DNA from 4 places in the Bradyrhizobium sp. SPXBL-02 genome. Region 3 is predicted to be linked to each of the others. Evidence: predicted binding sites of a transcription regulator. Region 3 holds the regulator's gene; each other region holds the start of a gene.

Region 1 (4,071 bases), 1.8 Mb from region 3:
GATGCGGCTGTCGGCAGCAATGCCGAGCGCGTCAAGCGTGTCGGCGGCGTGCCGCATCGTGTCCCAGTCCGACTGGCTTCCCATGATGATGGCGATTGGCGCGGTCATGAGGTCAATTGTGCCCAGAAAAACAGAAAGATAGGCCAGATTAATGTTTCCGGCCGGCGGCTCGCAAGGCGGTGGCAAGGAGAAGGGAATCCACTATCCTGTCTTGGTGAATCCCCGCAAGCCTTCATTGAGCAGGATGCCCATGAAGAAACCAAAAAGGGCGAGCTCTGCGAAGGCCGGAAAGGGCCGGACCATCAGCGCCGGCCGATCCAAAGCCGCTTCGAGCCGCGCGGCCAAACCGGCCTTGCGCGGAGCGCCTGCTGCCGACGACAGCAAGGCGGCCATTCGCGGCCTCAGGAGCAAGCTCAAGGCAGCCCTGCTGCGGATCTCGGAACTCGAGGCGGCCGCCGACACCGATTTCCTGCTCGATATCCCCAACCGGCGCGGTTTCGAGCGCGAGCTCGCGCGCGCCATCGCCTACATGAAGCGCTACCGCGCCAGCGGGGCGCTGATCGTGCTCGACGTCGATCGGCTGAAGCCGATCAATGATTCCTTCGGTCATGCCGCCGGCGATGAGGTGCTCAAGGCGATTGTCGCCACGCTGACGCGACAGGTCCGCGCCTCCGACGTGGTCGGCCGCCTCGGCGGCGATGAGTTCGCGCTGCTGCTCTGGAATCTCAGCGAGACCGATGCCAAGGCGAAGGCCGCCGCCCTGGAGCAGGCGATCGACGAATTGTCCTTCGTCTTTCGCGGCCAGCACGTGACCGCGGGCGCCTCGGCGGGCGTCGCCCTGCTCGGTCCGCAGTCCGCGGCAGCTCGCGCCCTGGAGGAAGCGGATGCCGCCATGTACGTGCGCAAGGCGCACCGCCGGCACGAGGCGGCGGATCAGGCTCCGCAGCGAGCGCTCGTCTAGAGGGTTGCAAGATCTTCCGGCACGTTGCCGAACTTGCGCAGCAGCGTCGCATCCCCGAACTCGCCGGTCATGGGATCGCCGCTGCGGCTGAATGCGACCGCGCCGATATGGCCGGCGCCGCGCGCCAGAATCTCTGCGCGTCGCAGCGCCGCCGTCGAGGACTGACACTCCTCTGCCGCGCCTGCGACGGGGGATCCGTCATCATCGATCAAAAAGGGCATTGCAACGTAATAGGTCACATCCGACATGGCGTTGCTCCGATGGAGCATGATCCGGAAAAGTGTGAAGCGGTTTTCCGACAAGATCATGCTTAAAACAAAGCGCGGTCTCTTCGCGCTTTGAAAATCAGGCGGCGCTGCTCTTGCTCCGCATCTTGCTGCGCGAAGTCTCCGGAATGCAGCCCGCGGAAATCGCCGCCTGCAATTCCTCCAGCTCGGCTTCCAGATATTCGTTGGCCATGATCAGCGCCTTGATGGTGCTGCGCAGATTGCCGTCGCACATCGCGATCGCCTGATCGCAGGCCTGCTCATAATGGCTGTTGTCGAGAAGGGCGGTCGCCGACATCTGCGTTGTCCTCGTGTGTTGTCTTGAGCGTTCTCTGAGGTGTTGGGGCGCCCGCGAATGTTCCTATTTTGTTCTTATTGAGTCAAGCGGATTCGGAAGCGGCGGGCGCCGCGCGAGACCGGCTCAGGCGATGATGTCGGGCGTAATCTGGTCTTCGATGAAAGCGATGCGGTCGCGCAACAACAGCTTGCGCTTTTTCAGGCGCTGTAACCGCAACAGGTCGGGGGCGGGCGATTGATGCAACGCATCGATCGCCGCATCGAGATCTCGGTGTTCCTGCTGCAACCGGGTGAGCTCGGCTTCGAGCTCACGCTCATCTTCATTGGTCATGTCTGCGGTGGCCGAAAACCGATAGGCGTGAGATCTGGGCTGTGGATGCCCTGTGGAAATTATCGTCCTTGCGCCGCGTGATCGCAAGCGATCTGCGATCCCGCATCGCCGATCTCCCGCAAGATATTTCTGCGAGGAGCTGCGGCGTGGCGCCGGCGCATTGATATCATGGATTTTTCCGGCGTGGTTCCCCTAGTCACGCTTCGTTACATATGAACTTTCAAAAATGACGCCGCGACGACGGTTACCCATCGACAGGACGAATCGGTGATGTAGACTTAGGCGTCCGGATCGAATCCTGAGGTTCAACCCTACCGAGGAGGTTTCGAATGACAATTCAGGCACATCTCGTTGAATTGGAACGGAAGCACAAACTTCTCGAAAACGAATTGCACGAAGCTCTCGTGCACCTTTCAACAGACGACCTGCAAATTGTTGAGTTGAAGCGCCGGAAGTTGATGGTCAAGGACCAGATCGAGCGTCTGAAGCAAGGCGACACGCTCCACTAGTAACCCCCGTGACAGTGTAGAGTTGATCACATCCTTCACGCAGGGATGAGAGCATTCGTGCTCATCCCTGCTGCAAGGTGTGCACCGTGCAACAGGTTTGCGCGGCGCTCACTCTTGTTTGGACGCGTGGTCTCGACACCAACACTTATCCGCTTCTCGAAGCGCTCTCGATGTCTGCGAGCTCGGCGACGTGATCGGCGATCGCGAGCGAGGACGTCAATCCCGGCGATTCGATGCCGAACAGATTGATCAGGCCTGCAACGCCGTGATCGCGCGGGCCCTGCATCAAGAAATCCTGCGTGGCCACGGCCGGGGGCACGATCTTCGGGCGGATGCCGGAATAGCTCGGCATCAGCGCGCCGTCAGGCAGCGTCGGCCAGTATTTGCGGATCGCGGGATAGAACCGCTCGGCGCGTGAGGGGTCGACCTCGTAATCGATCGTCTCGATCCATTCGACGTCAGGCCCGAAGCGCGCCTGTCCTGCCATGTCCAGCGTCAGGTGCACCCCCAATCCGCCGGGCTCGGGCACCGGATAGATCAGGCGCGAGAACGGCGCCTTGGCGTTGCAGCTGAAATAGTTTCCCTTGGCGAGATAGGCCGCTGGAATCCGGTCCAGCGGCATGCCGTCGATGCTGCGCGCCACATGCGTCGCCGACAGCCCCGCGGCGTTGACGAGGAGGCTGCATTGCAGCGTCATCGGTGCCTCGCCGCCGGCATCGATCTCGATGAATCCGGCCGCCGCCTTGGCACGGATCAGTGGAGTGTGAAACGCGAAAGCCGCGCCGGCGTCCTCGGCTTCGCCGCGCAGCGAGAGCATGTAGGCGTGGCTGTCGATGATGCCCGTCGACGGTGACAGCAGCGCGGCGTCGCAGGCGAGCGCAGGTTCCAGCGCGCGTGCGGCCTCCCCCGAGAGCAGCTGCATGTCGAGTACGCCGTTGGCCTCGGCATGGGCCTTGATCGATTGCAGCTTCTCGGTCTCTTTCGGGCTGGTCGCGACGATCAGCTTGCCGCAATTCTTGTGCGGGATGCCGCGCTCGTCGCAGTAGCGGTAGAGCGCGTGCTTGCCGGCCACGCACATGCGCGCCATCCAGCTCCCGGCGCGGTAGTAGATGCCGGCATGGATCACCTCGCTGTTGCGCGAGGAGGTGACGGTGCCGATCGCCTCGGCTTCCTCGAGCACGATCACCTCGCGCCCGGCCTGGGCGAGCTTTCGGGCCACCGCGAGACCGATCACGCCGGCTCCGATGACGACGCAGTCGACCCTATCCATGGTTGTGCAGGATACCAGTTGGAAGCACCGGTGGCGTATGGCCCGGGCAGGGGCGCGCAGGCGGGGCTTCCGTTAAGAAGGCGTTTATCATGTCAGGGCAATTGCCGTATTTCACGTGACATTATTCTGTTGTTCCCTCAGGCGTTTACCCGATCCAAACCCGCGAGGCCAGACAATCCGACGTTGAAATCGCGGGTGGCTGATGGCTGAGAAGAACTGGCACGTGGGCAGCACGCTTTCGATTGCTGTGCAGGCCCTCCTATGCCTGGCCGGCACGGGCGCGCCTGCGCGCGCCTTTGCGGCATCGGACAGCCTTGCCGTGGCGGGAGATCTCACCGGGCTTGATCCGGGCGTGATCTGGGAAGCCCTGATCGCCGGCATCGTGGTCTGCGCGTTCCTCGCCGCGATCGGGCTGTGGATCCATTCCTCATTGCGCC
Region 2 (4,071 bases), 3.3 Mb from region 3:
GGGCCAAGGTGGTCGCCAAGATGAAGGAGATGCCGACGGAGGATCCGCTGTTCGGCAAGGGAACGATCCGTGCGGACGGCCGCAAGCTACATCCCGCCTATCTGTTCGAGGTCAAAAAGCCCGAGGAATCCAAGGCGCCCTGGGACTATTACAAGCTGATCGGCACGACCCCCGGCGACCAGGCCTTCCGGCCGCTGTCGGAAAGCGCCTGTCCTCTGGTGAAGAAGTAACGGTGAACGATGCAGGCCGGTGCGCAACGGCGCCGGCCTGTTGTTGAGGAATAAAAGGGACCGGGTGCGGGATCGATGCAGGCTCTTTACGCTCAGCTACTGGTGGGACTGATCAACGGCTCGTTCTACGCGCTGCTCAGCCTCGGGCTTGCCGTCATCTTCGGCATGCTCAACATCATCAATTTCGCCCACGGCGCGCTCTACATGATGGGCGCCTTCGTCGCCTATTTCCTGTTGAACCTCGGCGGCATCAATTATTGGTGGGCGCTGCTGCTGGCGCCGATCATCGTCGGCATCTTCGGCATGATCCTGGAGCGGACCATGCTGCAATGGCTGACCGGGCTCGATCATCTCTACGGCCTGCTCCTGACCTTCGGCATCGCGCTGATCGTGCAGGGCGTGTTCCAGAACTATTTCGGCTCCTCGGGTCTGCCTTACGCCATTCCCGACCAGCTCAGGGGCGGCATGAATCTCGGCTTCATGTTCCTGCCGATCTACCGCGGCTGGGTCGTCGTGTTCTCGCTGGCGGTGTGCCTCGCGACCTGGTTCCTGATCGAGAAGACGCAGCTCGGCGCTTACTTGCGCGCCGCCACCGAAAATCCGACGCTGGTGCGCGCCTTTGGCATCAACGTGCCGCGCATGATCACGCTCACCTACGGTCTCGGCGTCGGCCTTGCCGCGCTCGCCGGCGTGCTCTCCGCGCCGATCAACCAAGTGCGGCCGCTGATGGGCGCCGACCTCATCATCGTCGTGTTCGCGGTGGTCGTGATCGGCGGAATGGGTTCGATCATGGGCTCCATCATCACCGGCTTCGCGCTCGGTGTGATCGAGGGCCTGACCAAGTATTTCTACCCCGAGGCCTCCAACACCGTCGTGTTCGTGCTGATGGTGCTGGTGCTCCTGGTGAAGCCAACGGGATTGACGGGAAGGGCGGCCTGAGATGACAACCCTGACGGACGACACGCTGCCGACAACCCCGCGCGCGATGCGCGACGAGATGACCGTGTTCGTGGCGATGGCGCTGCTGCTGGCAGCGGTGCCGTTCACGGGCCTCTACCCGTTCTTCGTGATGCAGGCGCTGTGCTTTGCGCTGCTTGCCTGCGCGTTCAACCTGCTGGTCGGCTATGGCGGCCTGCTGTCGTTCGGCCACGCCATGTTCTTGGGGACAGCCGGCTATTGCAGCGCGCATGCGCTGAAAGTGTGGGCGCTGCCGCCGGAGCTCGGCATTCTCGTCGGCGTGGCCGCGGCGTTCGTGCTCTCGATCATCACGGGCTACATCTCAATCCGCCGGCAGGGCATCTATTTCTCGATGATCACGCTGGCGCTGTCGCAGCTGTTGTACTTCATCTATCTCCAGGCCCCGTTCACCCATGGTGAGGACGGCATCCAGGGCATCCCGCAAGGACGCATGTTCGGCCTGCTCGATCTCTCCAAGCCGACGGTGCTGTACTATGTCGTGCTGGTTGGCTTCCTCGCCGGCTTCCTCCTGATCTTCCGCATCATCAACTCGCCGTTCGGCGAGGTGCTGAAGTCGATCCGCGAGAACGAGCAGCGCGCGATCTCGCTCGGCTACCGCACCGACCAGTACAAGTTCCTGGCCTTCGTCCTGTCGGGGACGCTCGCCGGCTTTGCCGGCGCGCTGAAGGTGTTCGTGGCGCAGAACGCCTCGCTCACCGACGTGCACTGGTCGATGTCGGGCGAGGTCGTGCTGATGACCCTGGTCGGGGGGCTCGGCACCATTTTCGGCCCCGTGGTCGGCGCCTTCGTGATCATCGCCATGCAGCAATATCTGGCGGGTTTCGGCCAGTGGGTGACGGTGATCCAGGGCGCGATCTTCGTGGTCTGCGTGCTCACCTTCCGCCGCGGCGTCATCGGCGAAATCGCGCATTACTTCCGGCGGTCGCTCTAAGCGGCTGATATTGCACCAATTTCATTGATGCAGGAAAGCGGTGGATGATCCGGCTCCGCGGGCGTGAGATGACGCGCGCGGATCGAAAATGGTCTATGACAGTTTTATGACAGCCCCTCGCGGGCCTGACCATTTTCAACCGGTAGCCAATCCCCATGATGCGATGGTTTCGTGCGTTCCTGCCCAAGGAAGAACGGTTCTTCGACCTGTTCGACCGACATGCCCAGACCGTGATCCAGGGCGCAATCGCCCTGCAGGGCATGCTCAATGGGGGTGAGGAGACGCCGGTCTATTGCCAGCGCGTCAACCAGTTCGAGAACGACGCGGATAACATCACCCGCGAGGTGCTGACGGCGGTGCGCCGCACCTTCATCACCCCGTTCGACCGCGGCGACATCAAGAACCTGATCACCTCTCTGGACGATGCCATCGACCAGATGCAGCAGACAGCCAAGGCCGTGATGCTGTTCGAGGTGCGCGCCTTCGAGCCGCCGATGCGCGAGATCGGCGGACTCCTGATCGAATGCGCCAATCTGGTGGGACGCGCGCTGCCTTTGATGCAGTCGATCGGTCCGAACGTCGCCATGCTGACCGCGATCACGGAAGAGCTCGGCAAGCTGGAGGGCCGGGTCGACGATCTCCACGATATCGGGCTGAAGGAGCTGTTCCTCAAGCATCGCGACGGCAATGCGATGGATTTCATCGTCGGGGTCGAGATCTACGACCATCTCGAGAAGGTGGCGGACCGCTTCGATGACGTTGCGAACGAAATCAACAGCATCGTCATCGAGCAGGTATAGGGCCTCGCCGTGGATGCCGCGTTGGGTCTTCCCGTCCTGGTCGGCTTGATCGCCGTCGCGCTGCTGTTCGACTTCCTGAACGGCCTGCACGACGCCGCCAATTCGATCGCGACCATCGTCTCGACCCGCGTTCTGCGGCCGCAATTCGCGGTGTTCTGGGCCGCCTTCTTCAATTTCATCGCCTTCCTGGTGTTCGGGCTGCACGTCGCCCAGACCATCGGCACCGGCATCATCGATCCCGCGGTCGTCGACGCCCAGGTGATCTTCGCAGCGCTCGTCGGCGCCATCGTCTGGAATCTCGTGACCTGGGCGCTCGGCATTCCGTCCTCGTCCTCGCACGCGCTGATCGGCGGGCTGGTCGGTGGCGGCATGGCCAAGGCCGGCATCTCGGCCGCGGTGTGGAGCGGCCTGTCCAAGACCGTGCTGGCGATTGTGCTGTCGCCGCTGGTCGGCTTCCTGCTCGCGATGTTACTGGTGGCGATCGTGTCCTGGGCCTCGGTGCGCTCGACGCCGTTCGCGGTCGACCGCGCCTTCCGCATCCTGCAATTCGCCTCCGCCTCACTCTATTCGCTCGGCCATGGCGGCAACGACGCGCAGAAGACCATGGGCATCATCGCGGTGCTGCTCTATTCGCAGGGCCATCTCGGCAGCGACTTCTCGGTGCCGTTCTGGGTGGTGCTGTCCTGCCAGGCGGCGATGGCGCTGGGGACGCTGATGGGCGGCTGGCGCATCGTCCGCACCATGGGCCTGCGCATCACCAAGTTGACGCCGATGCAGGGCTTTTGCGCCGAGACCGGGGGCGCGGCGACGCTGTTCATGGCGACCTATCTCGGGGTTCCCGTCTCGACCACCCACACCATCACAGGCGCCATCGTCGGCGTCGGCGCCGCCCGCCGCGTCTCGGCGGTGCGCTGGAACGTCGCCAGCTCGATCGTCTACGCCTGGGTGATCACGATCCCGGCCTCGGCCATCGTGGCCGCGCTGACCTGGTGGGTGGTCCAGCTCGTCAGGTAACGAGCTTCAGTCCGATGATGCCGGCGACGATCAGGCCGATGCTGGCGAGGCGGAAGGCCGTGGCCGGCTCGCCGAACAGGACAATGCCGAGCGTCGCCGTGCCGACCGCGCCGATGCC
Region 3 (4,071 bases):
CAGCGCGCCGACCGTTCATCCCGGCTCGCAGCCGCTGCCCGAGGCGCCCGCCAAGGTCACCGCGCGCAACCTGAATTTCTACTACGGTGAGCACCACGCGCTGAAGAACATCAATCTGACGCTCGGCACCAACCGCGTCACGGCGTTCATCGGCCCGTCGGGCTGCGGCAAGTCCACCCTGCTGCGCATCTTCAACCGGATGTACGACCTCTATCCGGGCCAGCGCGCCACCGGCCAGCTGCTGCTCGACCAGACCAACATCCTCGACGCCAAGCTGGACCTCAACCTGTTGCGGGCCCGGGTCGGCATGGTGTTCCAGAAGCCGACGCCGTTCCCGATGACGATCTACGAGAACATCGCCTTCGGCATTCGTCTGTACGAGAAGATCTCGAAGTCCGAGATGGACGGCCGCGTCGAGAAGGCGCTGCGCGGCGGCGCGCTGTGGAACGAGGTCAAGGACAAGCTCAATGCCTCCGGCCTGTCGCTCTCCGGCGGCCAGCAGCAGCGCCTCTGCATCGCCCGCACCGTCGCGGTGCGGCCCGAGGTGATCCTGTTCGACGAGCCTTGCTCGGCGCTCGACCCGATCTCGACCGCCAAGGTCGAGGAGCTGATCCAGGAATTGTCCGAGAACTACACGATCGCGATCGTCACCCACAACATGCAGCAGGCGGCGCGCGTCTCCGACAAGACCGCCTTCATGTATCTCGGCGAGCTGATCGAGTTCGACGACACCAGCAAGATCTTCACGTCGCCGAGCGATCGGCGCACGCAGGATTACATCACCGGCCGGTTCGGCTGAGGAGACGGAATATGGGTTCTGAACATACCGTAAAGGCCTTCGACAGCGACCTTCAGGAGCTCACTCGCCTGGTCGCCGAGATGGGCGGCATCGCCGAGCGCATGATCGTCGATTCCGTCGACGCGCTGATCCGCCGCGACGTGGCACTCGGCCAGCGCGTCGTCACCACCGACGCCGATCTCGACGCGCTGCAGAAGCGCATCGAGGAGCGTGCCGTGCTCACCATCGCCCGCCGCCAGCCGATGGCCGTCGACCTGCGCGAGATCGTCGGCGCCATGCGCGTTGCGACCGATCTCGAGCGCATCGGCGATCTTGCCAAGAACATGGGCAAGCGCGTCGCGGCGCTGGAGACGGACTTCCATCCGCTCAAGCTGTTCCGCGGCCTGGAGCACATGACCGACCTCGTGCAGCAGCAGGTCAAGAGCGTGCTCGACGCCTATGCCGCGCACGATTTGCCGGCGGCGATGGCGGTGTGGAAGGGCGACGAGGAAGTCGACGCCATCTGCACCTCGCTGTTCCGCGAGCTCCTCACCTACATGATGGAGGATCCGCGCAACATCTCGTTCTGCATCCACCTGATGTTCTGTGCCAAGAACATCGAGCGGATCGGCGACCACGCCACCAACATCGCCGAGACCGTGTTCTACATGATCGAGGGCCAGGCGATCACCGACAAGCGGCCGAAGGGCGACATGACGACCTTCGCCACGACGGTGCCGAATACCTAAGGAGCGACGACAACATGGGCGCACGCATTATGGTGGTAGAGGACGAGGAAGCTCTCACCGAGCTTCTCCGCTACAACCTCGAAGGCGACGGCTATGACGTCGAGACGGTGATGCGCGGCGACGACGCCGACACCCGCCTCAAGGAGCACATTCCCGATCTGATCGTGCTCGACTGGATGCTGCCGGGCCTGTCGGGCATCGAGCTGTGCCGGCGGCTTCGGACCCGTCCCGAGACCAAGCAGCTGCCGATCATCATGCTCACTGCGCGCGGCGAGGAGAGCGAGCGGGTACGGGGCCTCGCAACCGGCGCCGACGATTACATCGTCAAGCCGTTCTCGGTGCCGGAGCTGCTCGCGCGCGTGAAGGGTCTGCTCAGGCGCGCCAGCCCCGAGCGGCTCGCCACCGTGCTCGCCTATGGCGACATCGAGCTCGACCGCGACAAGCGCCGCGTGGCGCGCTCGGGCCGGCCGATCGATCTCGGCCCGACCGAATATCGCCTATTGGAGTTCTTCCTGGAGCATCCCGGCCGCGTGTTCTCGCGCGAGCAGCTGCTCGATAGCGTCTGGGGCCGCGACATCTATATCGATGAGCGTACCGTCGACGTCCATATCGGCCGCCTGCGCAAGCTGCTCAATCTCGGCCGCGAGCAGGACCCGATCCGCACCGTCCGCGGCGCCGGCTACGCGCTGGATGATCGCTTCGCGAAGGCCGAGCAGACGTAAGATCTGCGAGCTGTTGGTGTGGTGAGCTGCGGCTACACCCTCAACCGTCATCCCGGGGCGCGCCCAGCGCGAGCCCGGGATCTCAGCGCGAGCGCTTGCGCTCGTCGCGATCAACCACAGGACGTGGTTTGACGATGACTCGGAGTGACCATCTCGCGCAACGATCGCGCCCTGTGGTTATGGATCCCCGCCTTCGCGGGGATGGCACCGAGTGAGTTCAGCCGTCATCGTGTGACGGCTGCCGTATGTGCAGCCAACTAATTCCGCAAGCTCAGCGCGTGCTCGGCTTCGCCGGTGCGCGACGGCGGTCCGCTGCGGGCTGATAGGCCACGCGCGAATGCTGGGCGCAATAGGGCAGGCCCGAGAGCGCCTTGCCGCCGCAGAAGAAGAAATCCGGGCTCGATGGATCGCCGACCGGCCAGTGGCACGTCGCCTCGTTCAATTCCAGCAGCGACAGGCGCTGGCTCATCGGCACCACGTTGTCGTAGGTAACCGGCTCGGCTTCCACCTCGACCTCGAAGGCCTGCGCCAGCGCGGTGTTGCCGCGCGCAACGGGTCGCGTCACCCGCATCATGTGCTGCGCGGGCCGTGCCTTGCGCGGCCGCGGCGCTGCCGATGAAGGGCTCTTGGCGCGGCCGGACAGGCCGAGCCGGTGCACCTTGCCGATCACGGCATTGCGGGTCACATTGCCGAGCTCCGCCGCGATCTGGCTGGCCGAAAGTCCGGCCTCCCAGAGCTTCTTCAGCTGCTCGACGCGATCATCGGACCAGGTCAAAACCGTCATTGCACCCTTTCCCTCGCAGCGCGCCTGCCATCCTGGAGCCTTCGCCGCGATTGCCTAAAGCCTTGAAAAACCCGTGCCGCCAGAATCCCTTAAGGCTCGCCGGGCGCGCTCAAGACGCCCGAACGTTTACGCCGGTACATGAGGACTTTTGGGATCAGAACTGCTGCACGAGATGTCGTATCTGACAGTCCAAACGCTACAATATGGCGTGACTCCCGCGCAAGAGTCCGCCGACTCGCTTCCACATGTTCCGTGGTGAAAAACCCGCAAAATCGGCACCGCAAGACTACGGATTCAGCGTTTCGCGAGGCTTTCCGGGCGGCATTGACACCCGTCTTTCCAGGCATAAGATAGTGCCACGTGCCGCCCTTAAAAGGCGGCACGTTTCGTTTTCCGGGGCCGGTCAATGGTGCGTTGCGCAATGCGTGCCTCACACCGTCCGCAACATTCAAGTGACGTCATGACTAACAGCGCCGCGCCGCATTTGCTCCCCGTCTTCGCCAGGGCCGACCTCGGTTTCGAGCGCGGCGAAGGCTGCTGGCTGATCGCGACCAATGGTGATCGCTATCTCGATTTCACCTCGGGCGTGGCGGTGAATGCGCTCGGCCACGTTCATCCCGCGCTGGTCAAGGCGTTGCAGGAGCAGGCGACGAAGCTCTGGCACATGTCGAACCTGTTCCAGAGCCCCGATGGCGAGAAGCTCGCAAGCCGCCTCTGCAATGAGAGCTTCGCGGACTTCGTGTTCTTCTGCAATTCCGGCGCCGAGGCGCTGGAAGGTGTGGTCAAGCTCGTCCGCCATCATCACTTCTCCAAGGGCCATCCGGAGCGTTATCGCATCATCACCTTCGAAGGCGCCTTCCATGGCCGCACGCTGGCGACGCTGGCTGCGACGGGATCTGCGAAATATCTCGAGGGCTTCGGTCCGCCGATGGACGGCTTCGATCAGGTGCCGCACGGTGACCTCGACGCCGTGAAGAAGGCGATCGGCCCGCACACCGCCGGCATTCTCATCGAGCCGATCCAGGGCGAGGGTGGCGT
Region 4 (4,071 bases), 3.2 Mb from region 3:
GCTCGTTGAGCACGGGGAAGGACAACAGCGGGGTGCGGATGGCGTAAGGCGCGATCACGCGCGCCGCGGCGTCGATGTCGGCAGGGCCGATCGGAAGGAGCTGTTCGGTCATGGCGGAATGTTATCGCGGCCGATCAGGCCCGGGCAAGACACCTCCGCGCGATGATTCCCCCATAGCGCTTTAGAGCGAAGTGGCCACCGGTTCGCGTGAAGAAAACGCGTCAAAACAAGAATCTAGAGCCATTTCGATCCATCGGATCGAGATCGCTCTAGGCCACGAACCGCGGCTGTTCCGCGCCGGCCCTGCCGGGCAGCACCGCCCCGACCGCCAAAATGCTGTCGATGAAGACCCGCGCCGAGGCTTCCCAGGTGTAATTGGCGGCAAACGCGACGCAGTCCTGGCGGGAGATGTCGAGCGCGGCGAAGCAGGCGCTGCGCAGATCGTGATCGAGCGCGCCGACAGGCGCATCGCCGATCACGTCGCGGGGTCCCTTCACCGGGAAAGCCGCGACCGGCAGACCACTCGCCAGCGCCTCCAGCAGGACCAGGCCGAAGGTGTCGGTCTTGCTCGGGAACACGAACACGTCGGCGGCCGCGTAGATGTCCGCCAGTTCCTCACCGTGCTTCTCGCCGAGGAAGATCGCATCGGGATAGGCCTCTTCCAGCGAGGCGCGCGCCGGGCCGTCGCCGACGACCACCTTGGTGCCGGGCAGGTCGAGCTCCAGGAACGCCTCGAGATTCTTCTCCACGGCCACCCGGCCGACCGACAGGAATACGGGGGCCGGCAGGCAGAGATCGATGACGCGGGGGTGGAACAGGCCAGTGTCGACGCCGCGCGGCCACAGCACGACATTGTCGAAGCCGCGCTCGGTCAGTTCGCGCGCGAGCGCCGGCGTCGCCGCCATCACGGCGCGGCTGGGGCTGTGGAATCGCCGCAGCGCCCGCCAGATCAGCGAGCCAGGGACTGGCACGCGGGCGCGGACATATTCGGGGAAGCGGGTATGGAAGCTGGTCGTGAACGGCAGCTTGCGCTGGCGGCAATAGCGGCGAACCATCAGGCCGATCGGCCCTTCGGTTGCGATGTGGATGCTGTCGGGCCGCGCCTCCTCGATCAGCCTTGCGATCCGGGCCGGGCGCGGCATGGCGAGGCGCACGTCGCGATAGCTCGGCATGGCGAAGGTGCGGAACGATTGTGGCGTCAGGAACGTGAACTCGACGCCGAGCTCTTTGGCGGCGTCAGCGAGCTTGGTCAGCGTCCGAACCACACCGTTGACTTGCGGGTGCCAGGCATCGGTCGCAACCAGGATGCGCATCAGGCCGCCCTTGCCGCGACCTGTGGCACCTGCGCCGGCTTCTGCAACTGATCCGCCCAGGTGATGATCTCGAAATGGCCGTCGTCGTGCTCGACGAGGGCCGTGCAGCTCTCCACCCAGTCGCCGCAATTCATGTAGCGGATGCCGGCCTCGTCGCGGATGACGGCGTAGTGGATGTGGCCGCAGATCACGCCGTCGGCCTCGTGACGCCGTGCCTCGGCGGCGAGCGCCTGCTCGAACGCGCCGATATAGTTGACGGCGTTCTTGACCTTCTGCTTGGCCCATTGCGACAGCGACCAATAGGGCACGCCGAACAGGCGGCGGAAGAAGTTGACGAAGCGATTCATCTGGATCGCGAAGTCGTAGGCCTTGTCGCCGAGATGGGCGAGCCAGCGCGCGTTCTGCACCACGAGATCGAAGATGTCGCCGTGAATGACGAGATAGCGCTTGCCGTCGACGCCGGTGTGAACCGTGTTCTCGACCACGTCGATGCCGCCGAAATGCGTGCCGTAATAGTTGCGCAGGAATTCGTCGTGATTGCCGGGAATGTAGATGACCTTGGCGCCCTTGCGCGCCTTGCGCAAAAGCTTCTGGACGAGGTCGTTATGCGATTGCGGCCAGTGCCAGCTCGATTTCAGCGCCCAGCCGTCGACGATGTCGCCGACGAGATAGATCGTGTCGGCATCATGGTAGCGCAGGAAGTCGAGCAGAAGATCGGCTTGAGAACCGCGGGCTCCGAGATGGACGTCGGAGATGAACAACGTGCGAAAGCGCCGCTCCGGGCTCTCGTCACTCACATCGTAACTTCCCATGCGCCAGCCTGTAACAATGTCCCGTGACAGGGGGATGACCGATTGAACCCTCGAGGCACCTTGAAATACGAATCACGCCTTGCCTCGCCCTCCCCGCGAATATCAGTCGCATGCGACAATCAGGCGACATGGCGCCGCAGGGGGCTCTGGAGATCAGATTCCGGCCGGAAGCCAGGTAGGTGCGCTCCCTCCCCACTTGCGGGGAAGGGCTGGGGAGAGGGTGCTTCCGTAATGGGACAATCCCCAAGAGGAGAAAGGGCCCTCGACGCGACCTCGCCCGCAAGCGCAAGCGGGAGAGGCGAAGCAAGCCCGCCTCAGTAGAACTTGTGGAAATGATGAATCGGTCCGTGGCCGTGGCCGACGCTGAAGCGGTCGGCGGCGGCGATCGCGGCACTGATCCAGGCCTTGGCGTTGCGCACGGCGGCCTCGAGGTCCTCGCCCTTGGCCAGCCCAGCCGCGATGGCGGAGGACAGCGAGCAGCCGGTGCCATGGGTGTTGCGGGTTGCCACGCGCGGCGCGGCGAGCGCGATCGTGGTCCCGGCAGTGACGAGATAGTCGGTGCTCTCGGCACCCTCTCCGTGCCCGCCCTTGATCAGGACGGCGCGGCAGCCCAGCGCCAGCAGGCGGCGTCCCTGGCTTTCGATCTCGGCCTCGCTCGCCGCCACCGGCTCATCGAGCAGGGCCGCGGCCTCCGGCAGGTTCGGCGTGATCACGGCAGCCAGCGGCATCAGCCTGGTGCGCAGGGCGTCGACGGCTTCGGCGGCGAGCAGGCGATCGCCGGAGGTCGCCACCATGACGGGATCGAGCACGACGTGCCGCGGTGCCCAGCGCGACAGCGCGGCCGCGATGGCGTCGATGCTGGCGGCCTGGGCCACCATGCCGATCTTCACCGCACCGATGTCGAGGTCGGAGAACACCGCGTCGATCTGCTCGGTGACGAACCCGGCCGGCACCGCGTGAATGCCGGTCACGCCGCGCGTGTTCTGCGCCGTCAGCGCCGTGATCACGGAGGCGCCGTAGACGCCGAGCGCGGCAAAGGTCTTCAGGTCCGCCTGGATGCCGGCGCCGCCGCTCGAATCGGAACCGGCGATGGTGAGTGCGACCGGGGTCGTCATCGCGGGGGACATGTGCTTGAGGACGCCGCCATGGCCTGTCCTAGCGCGACCGCGGAACGCCAGCAAGCGCGCCGAATCGCCGCCGAGCGTGATTCGCGAATCAATTGCGCGCCTTGCGAATCAGTCGGACACGGCGCGGTCAAAGGCCCGCAATGATGCGGGCTTGAAAATGCAACGGCGCCGGACCCTTGGTATAGTCGTGTACCTTAGCGTGCTTCGCCGGTTACGCGAGACGTCAGGTGGTGGAACCGTCCAGCGACCCGATGTTGCAGGCCGCCCCGGCCCGCAAGCCATCTGAAAGACTCTTGGGGTGGAACGATGTGGGCCTTCTTCGAACGTCTCCTCGACTCGTCCATGCTGTCGCCGCACGGCATCTGCCTGTTGTGGGAGCCTGAGCTGATCTGGCTTCACGTCGTTTCCGACGCCTGCATTGCCGCCGCCTATTTCTCGATCCCGTTCGCCCTCGCCATCCTCGTCACCAAGCGGCGCGACCTCAAGTTCGGCTGGGTCTTCTGGGCGTTCGCGATCTTCATCATGGCCTGCGGCCTGACTCACGTGCTGTCGATCTACACGCTCTGGGTTCCGGTCTACGGCATCGAGGGCATGGTCAAGGCCGCCACCGCGGTCGCCTCGGTCTTCACCGCCGCCGCACTCTGGCCGTTGCTGCCGAAGATCCTGACGATCCCCTCGCCGTTCGAGCTGCAACAGGTCCAGGCCGCGCTCGAGGAGGAGGAAATCAAGAGCCGCGACGCCGCGCTGCTGCTGCAGCAGGTCCGCGACGCCCAGCGCGCGATGCGCGAGAGCGTGGCGCGCCTCACCGCGATCGTCGAG

What was found. Region 3 encodes PhoB, which activates phosphate uptake and scavenging genes when phosphate is short. Its sites were predicted from a motif close to TGTCATNNANCTGTCAT; they were not measured.
Region 1: ACNJYD_RS07205 (YdcH family protein) is a predicted target of PhoB. The motif match lies at 2,082-2,098, and genes of this name have one in related genera.
Region 2: ACNJYD_RS21985 (DUF47 domain-containing protein) is a predicted target of PhoB. The motif match lies at 2,235-2,251, and genes of this name have one in related genera.
Region 4: ACNJYD_RS13340 (UDP-2,3-diacylglucosamine diphosphatase) is a predicted target of PhoB. The motif match lies at 2,149-2,165, and genes of this name have one in related genera.

What each region holds. Positions count from the first base shown of each region.
Region 1 covers NZ_CP182474.1:1,530,665-1,534,735, forward strand. The annotation lists gene purE (5-(carboxyamino)imidazole ribonucleotide mutase) at 1-108, opposite strand, end outside; gene ACNJYD_RS07185 (GGDEF domain-containing protein) at 251-961, shown strand; gene ACNJYD_RS07190 (hypothetical protein) at 958-1,209, opposite strand; gene ACNJYD_RS07195 (hypothetical protein) at 1,307-1,525, opposite strand; gene ACNJYD_RS07200 (YdcH family protein) at 1,649-1,855, opposite strand; gene ACNJYD_RS07205 (YdcH family protein) at 2,185-2,364, shown strand; gene ACNJYD_RS07210 (NAD(P)/FAD-dependent oxidoreductase) at 2,510-3,634, opposite strand; gene ACNJYD_RS07215 (EAL domain-containing protein) at 3,837-4,071, shown strand, end outside.
Region 2 covers NZ_CP182474.1:4,672,814-4,676,884, reverse strand. The annotation lists gene ACNJYD_RS22000 (ABC transporter substrate-binding protein) at 1-230, shown strand, start outside; gene ACNJYD_RS21995 (branched-chain amino acid ABC transporter permease) at 306-1,169, shown strand; gene ACNJYD_RS21990 (branched-chain amino acid ABC transporter permease) at 1,171-2,139, shown strand; gene ACNJYD_RS21985 (DUF47 domain-containing protein) at 2,295-2,939, shown strand; gene ACNJYD_RS21980 (inorganic phosphate transporter) at 2,949-3,953, shown strand; gene sugE (quaternary ammonium compound efflux SMR transporter SugE) at 3,946-4,071, opposite strand, start outside.
Region 3 covers NZ_CP182474.1:7,932,001-7,936,071, reverse strand. The annotation lists gene pstB (phosphate ABC transporter ATP-binding protein PstB) at 1-799, shown strand, start outside; gene phoU (phosphate signaling complex protein PhoU) at 811-1,527, shown strand; gene phoB (phosphate regulon transcriptional regulator PhoB) at 1,542-2,249, shown strand; gene ACNJYD_RS36875 (GcrA family cell cycle regulator) at 2,521-3,033, opposite strand; gene ACNJYD_RS36870 (aspartate aminotransferase family protein) at 3,494-4,071, shown strand, end outside.
Region 4 covers NZ_CP182474.1:2,934,755-2,938,825, reverse strand. The annotation lists gene ACNJYD_RS13350 (threonine/serine dehydratase) at 1-112, opposite strand, end outside; gene ACNJYD_RS13345 (glycosyltransferase family 4 protein) at 270-1,313, opposite strand; gene ACNJYD_RS13340 (UDP-2,3-diacylglucosamine diphosphatase) at 1,313-2,125, opposite strand; gene thiD (bifunctional hydroxymethylpyrimidine kinase/phosphomethylpyrimidine kinase) at 2,440-3,240, opposite strand; gene ACNJYD_RS13330 (PAS domain S-box protein) at 3,559-4,071, shown strand, end outside.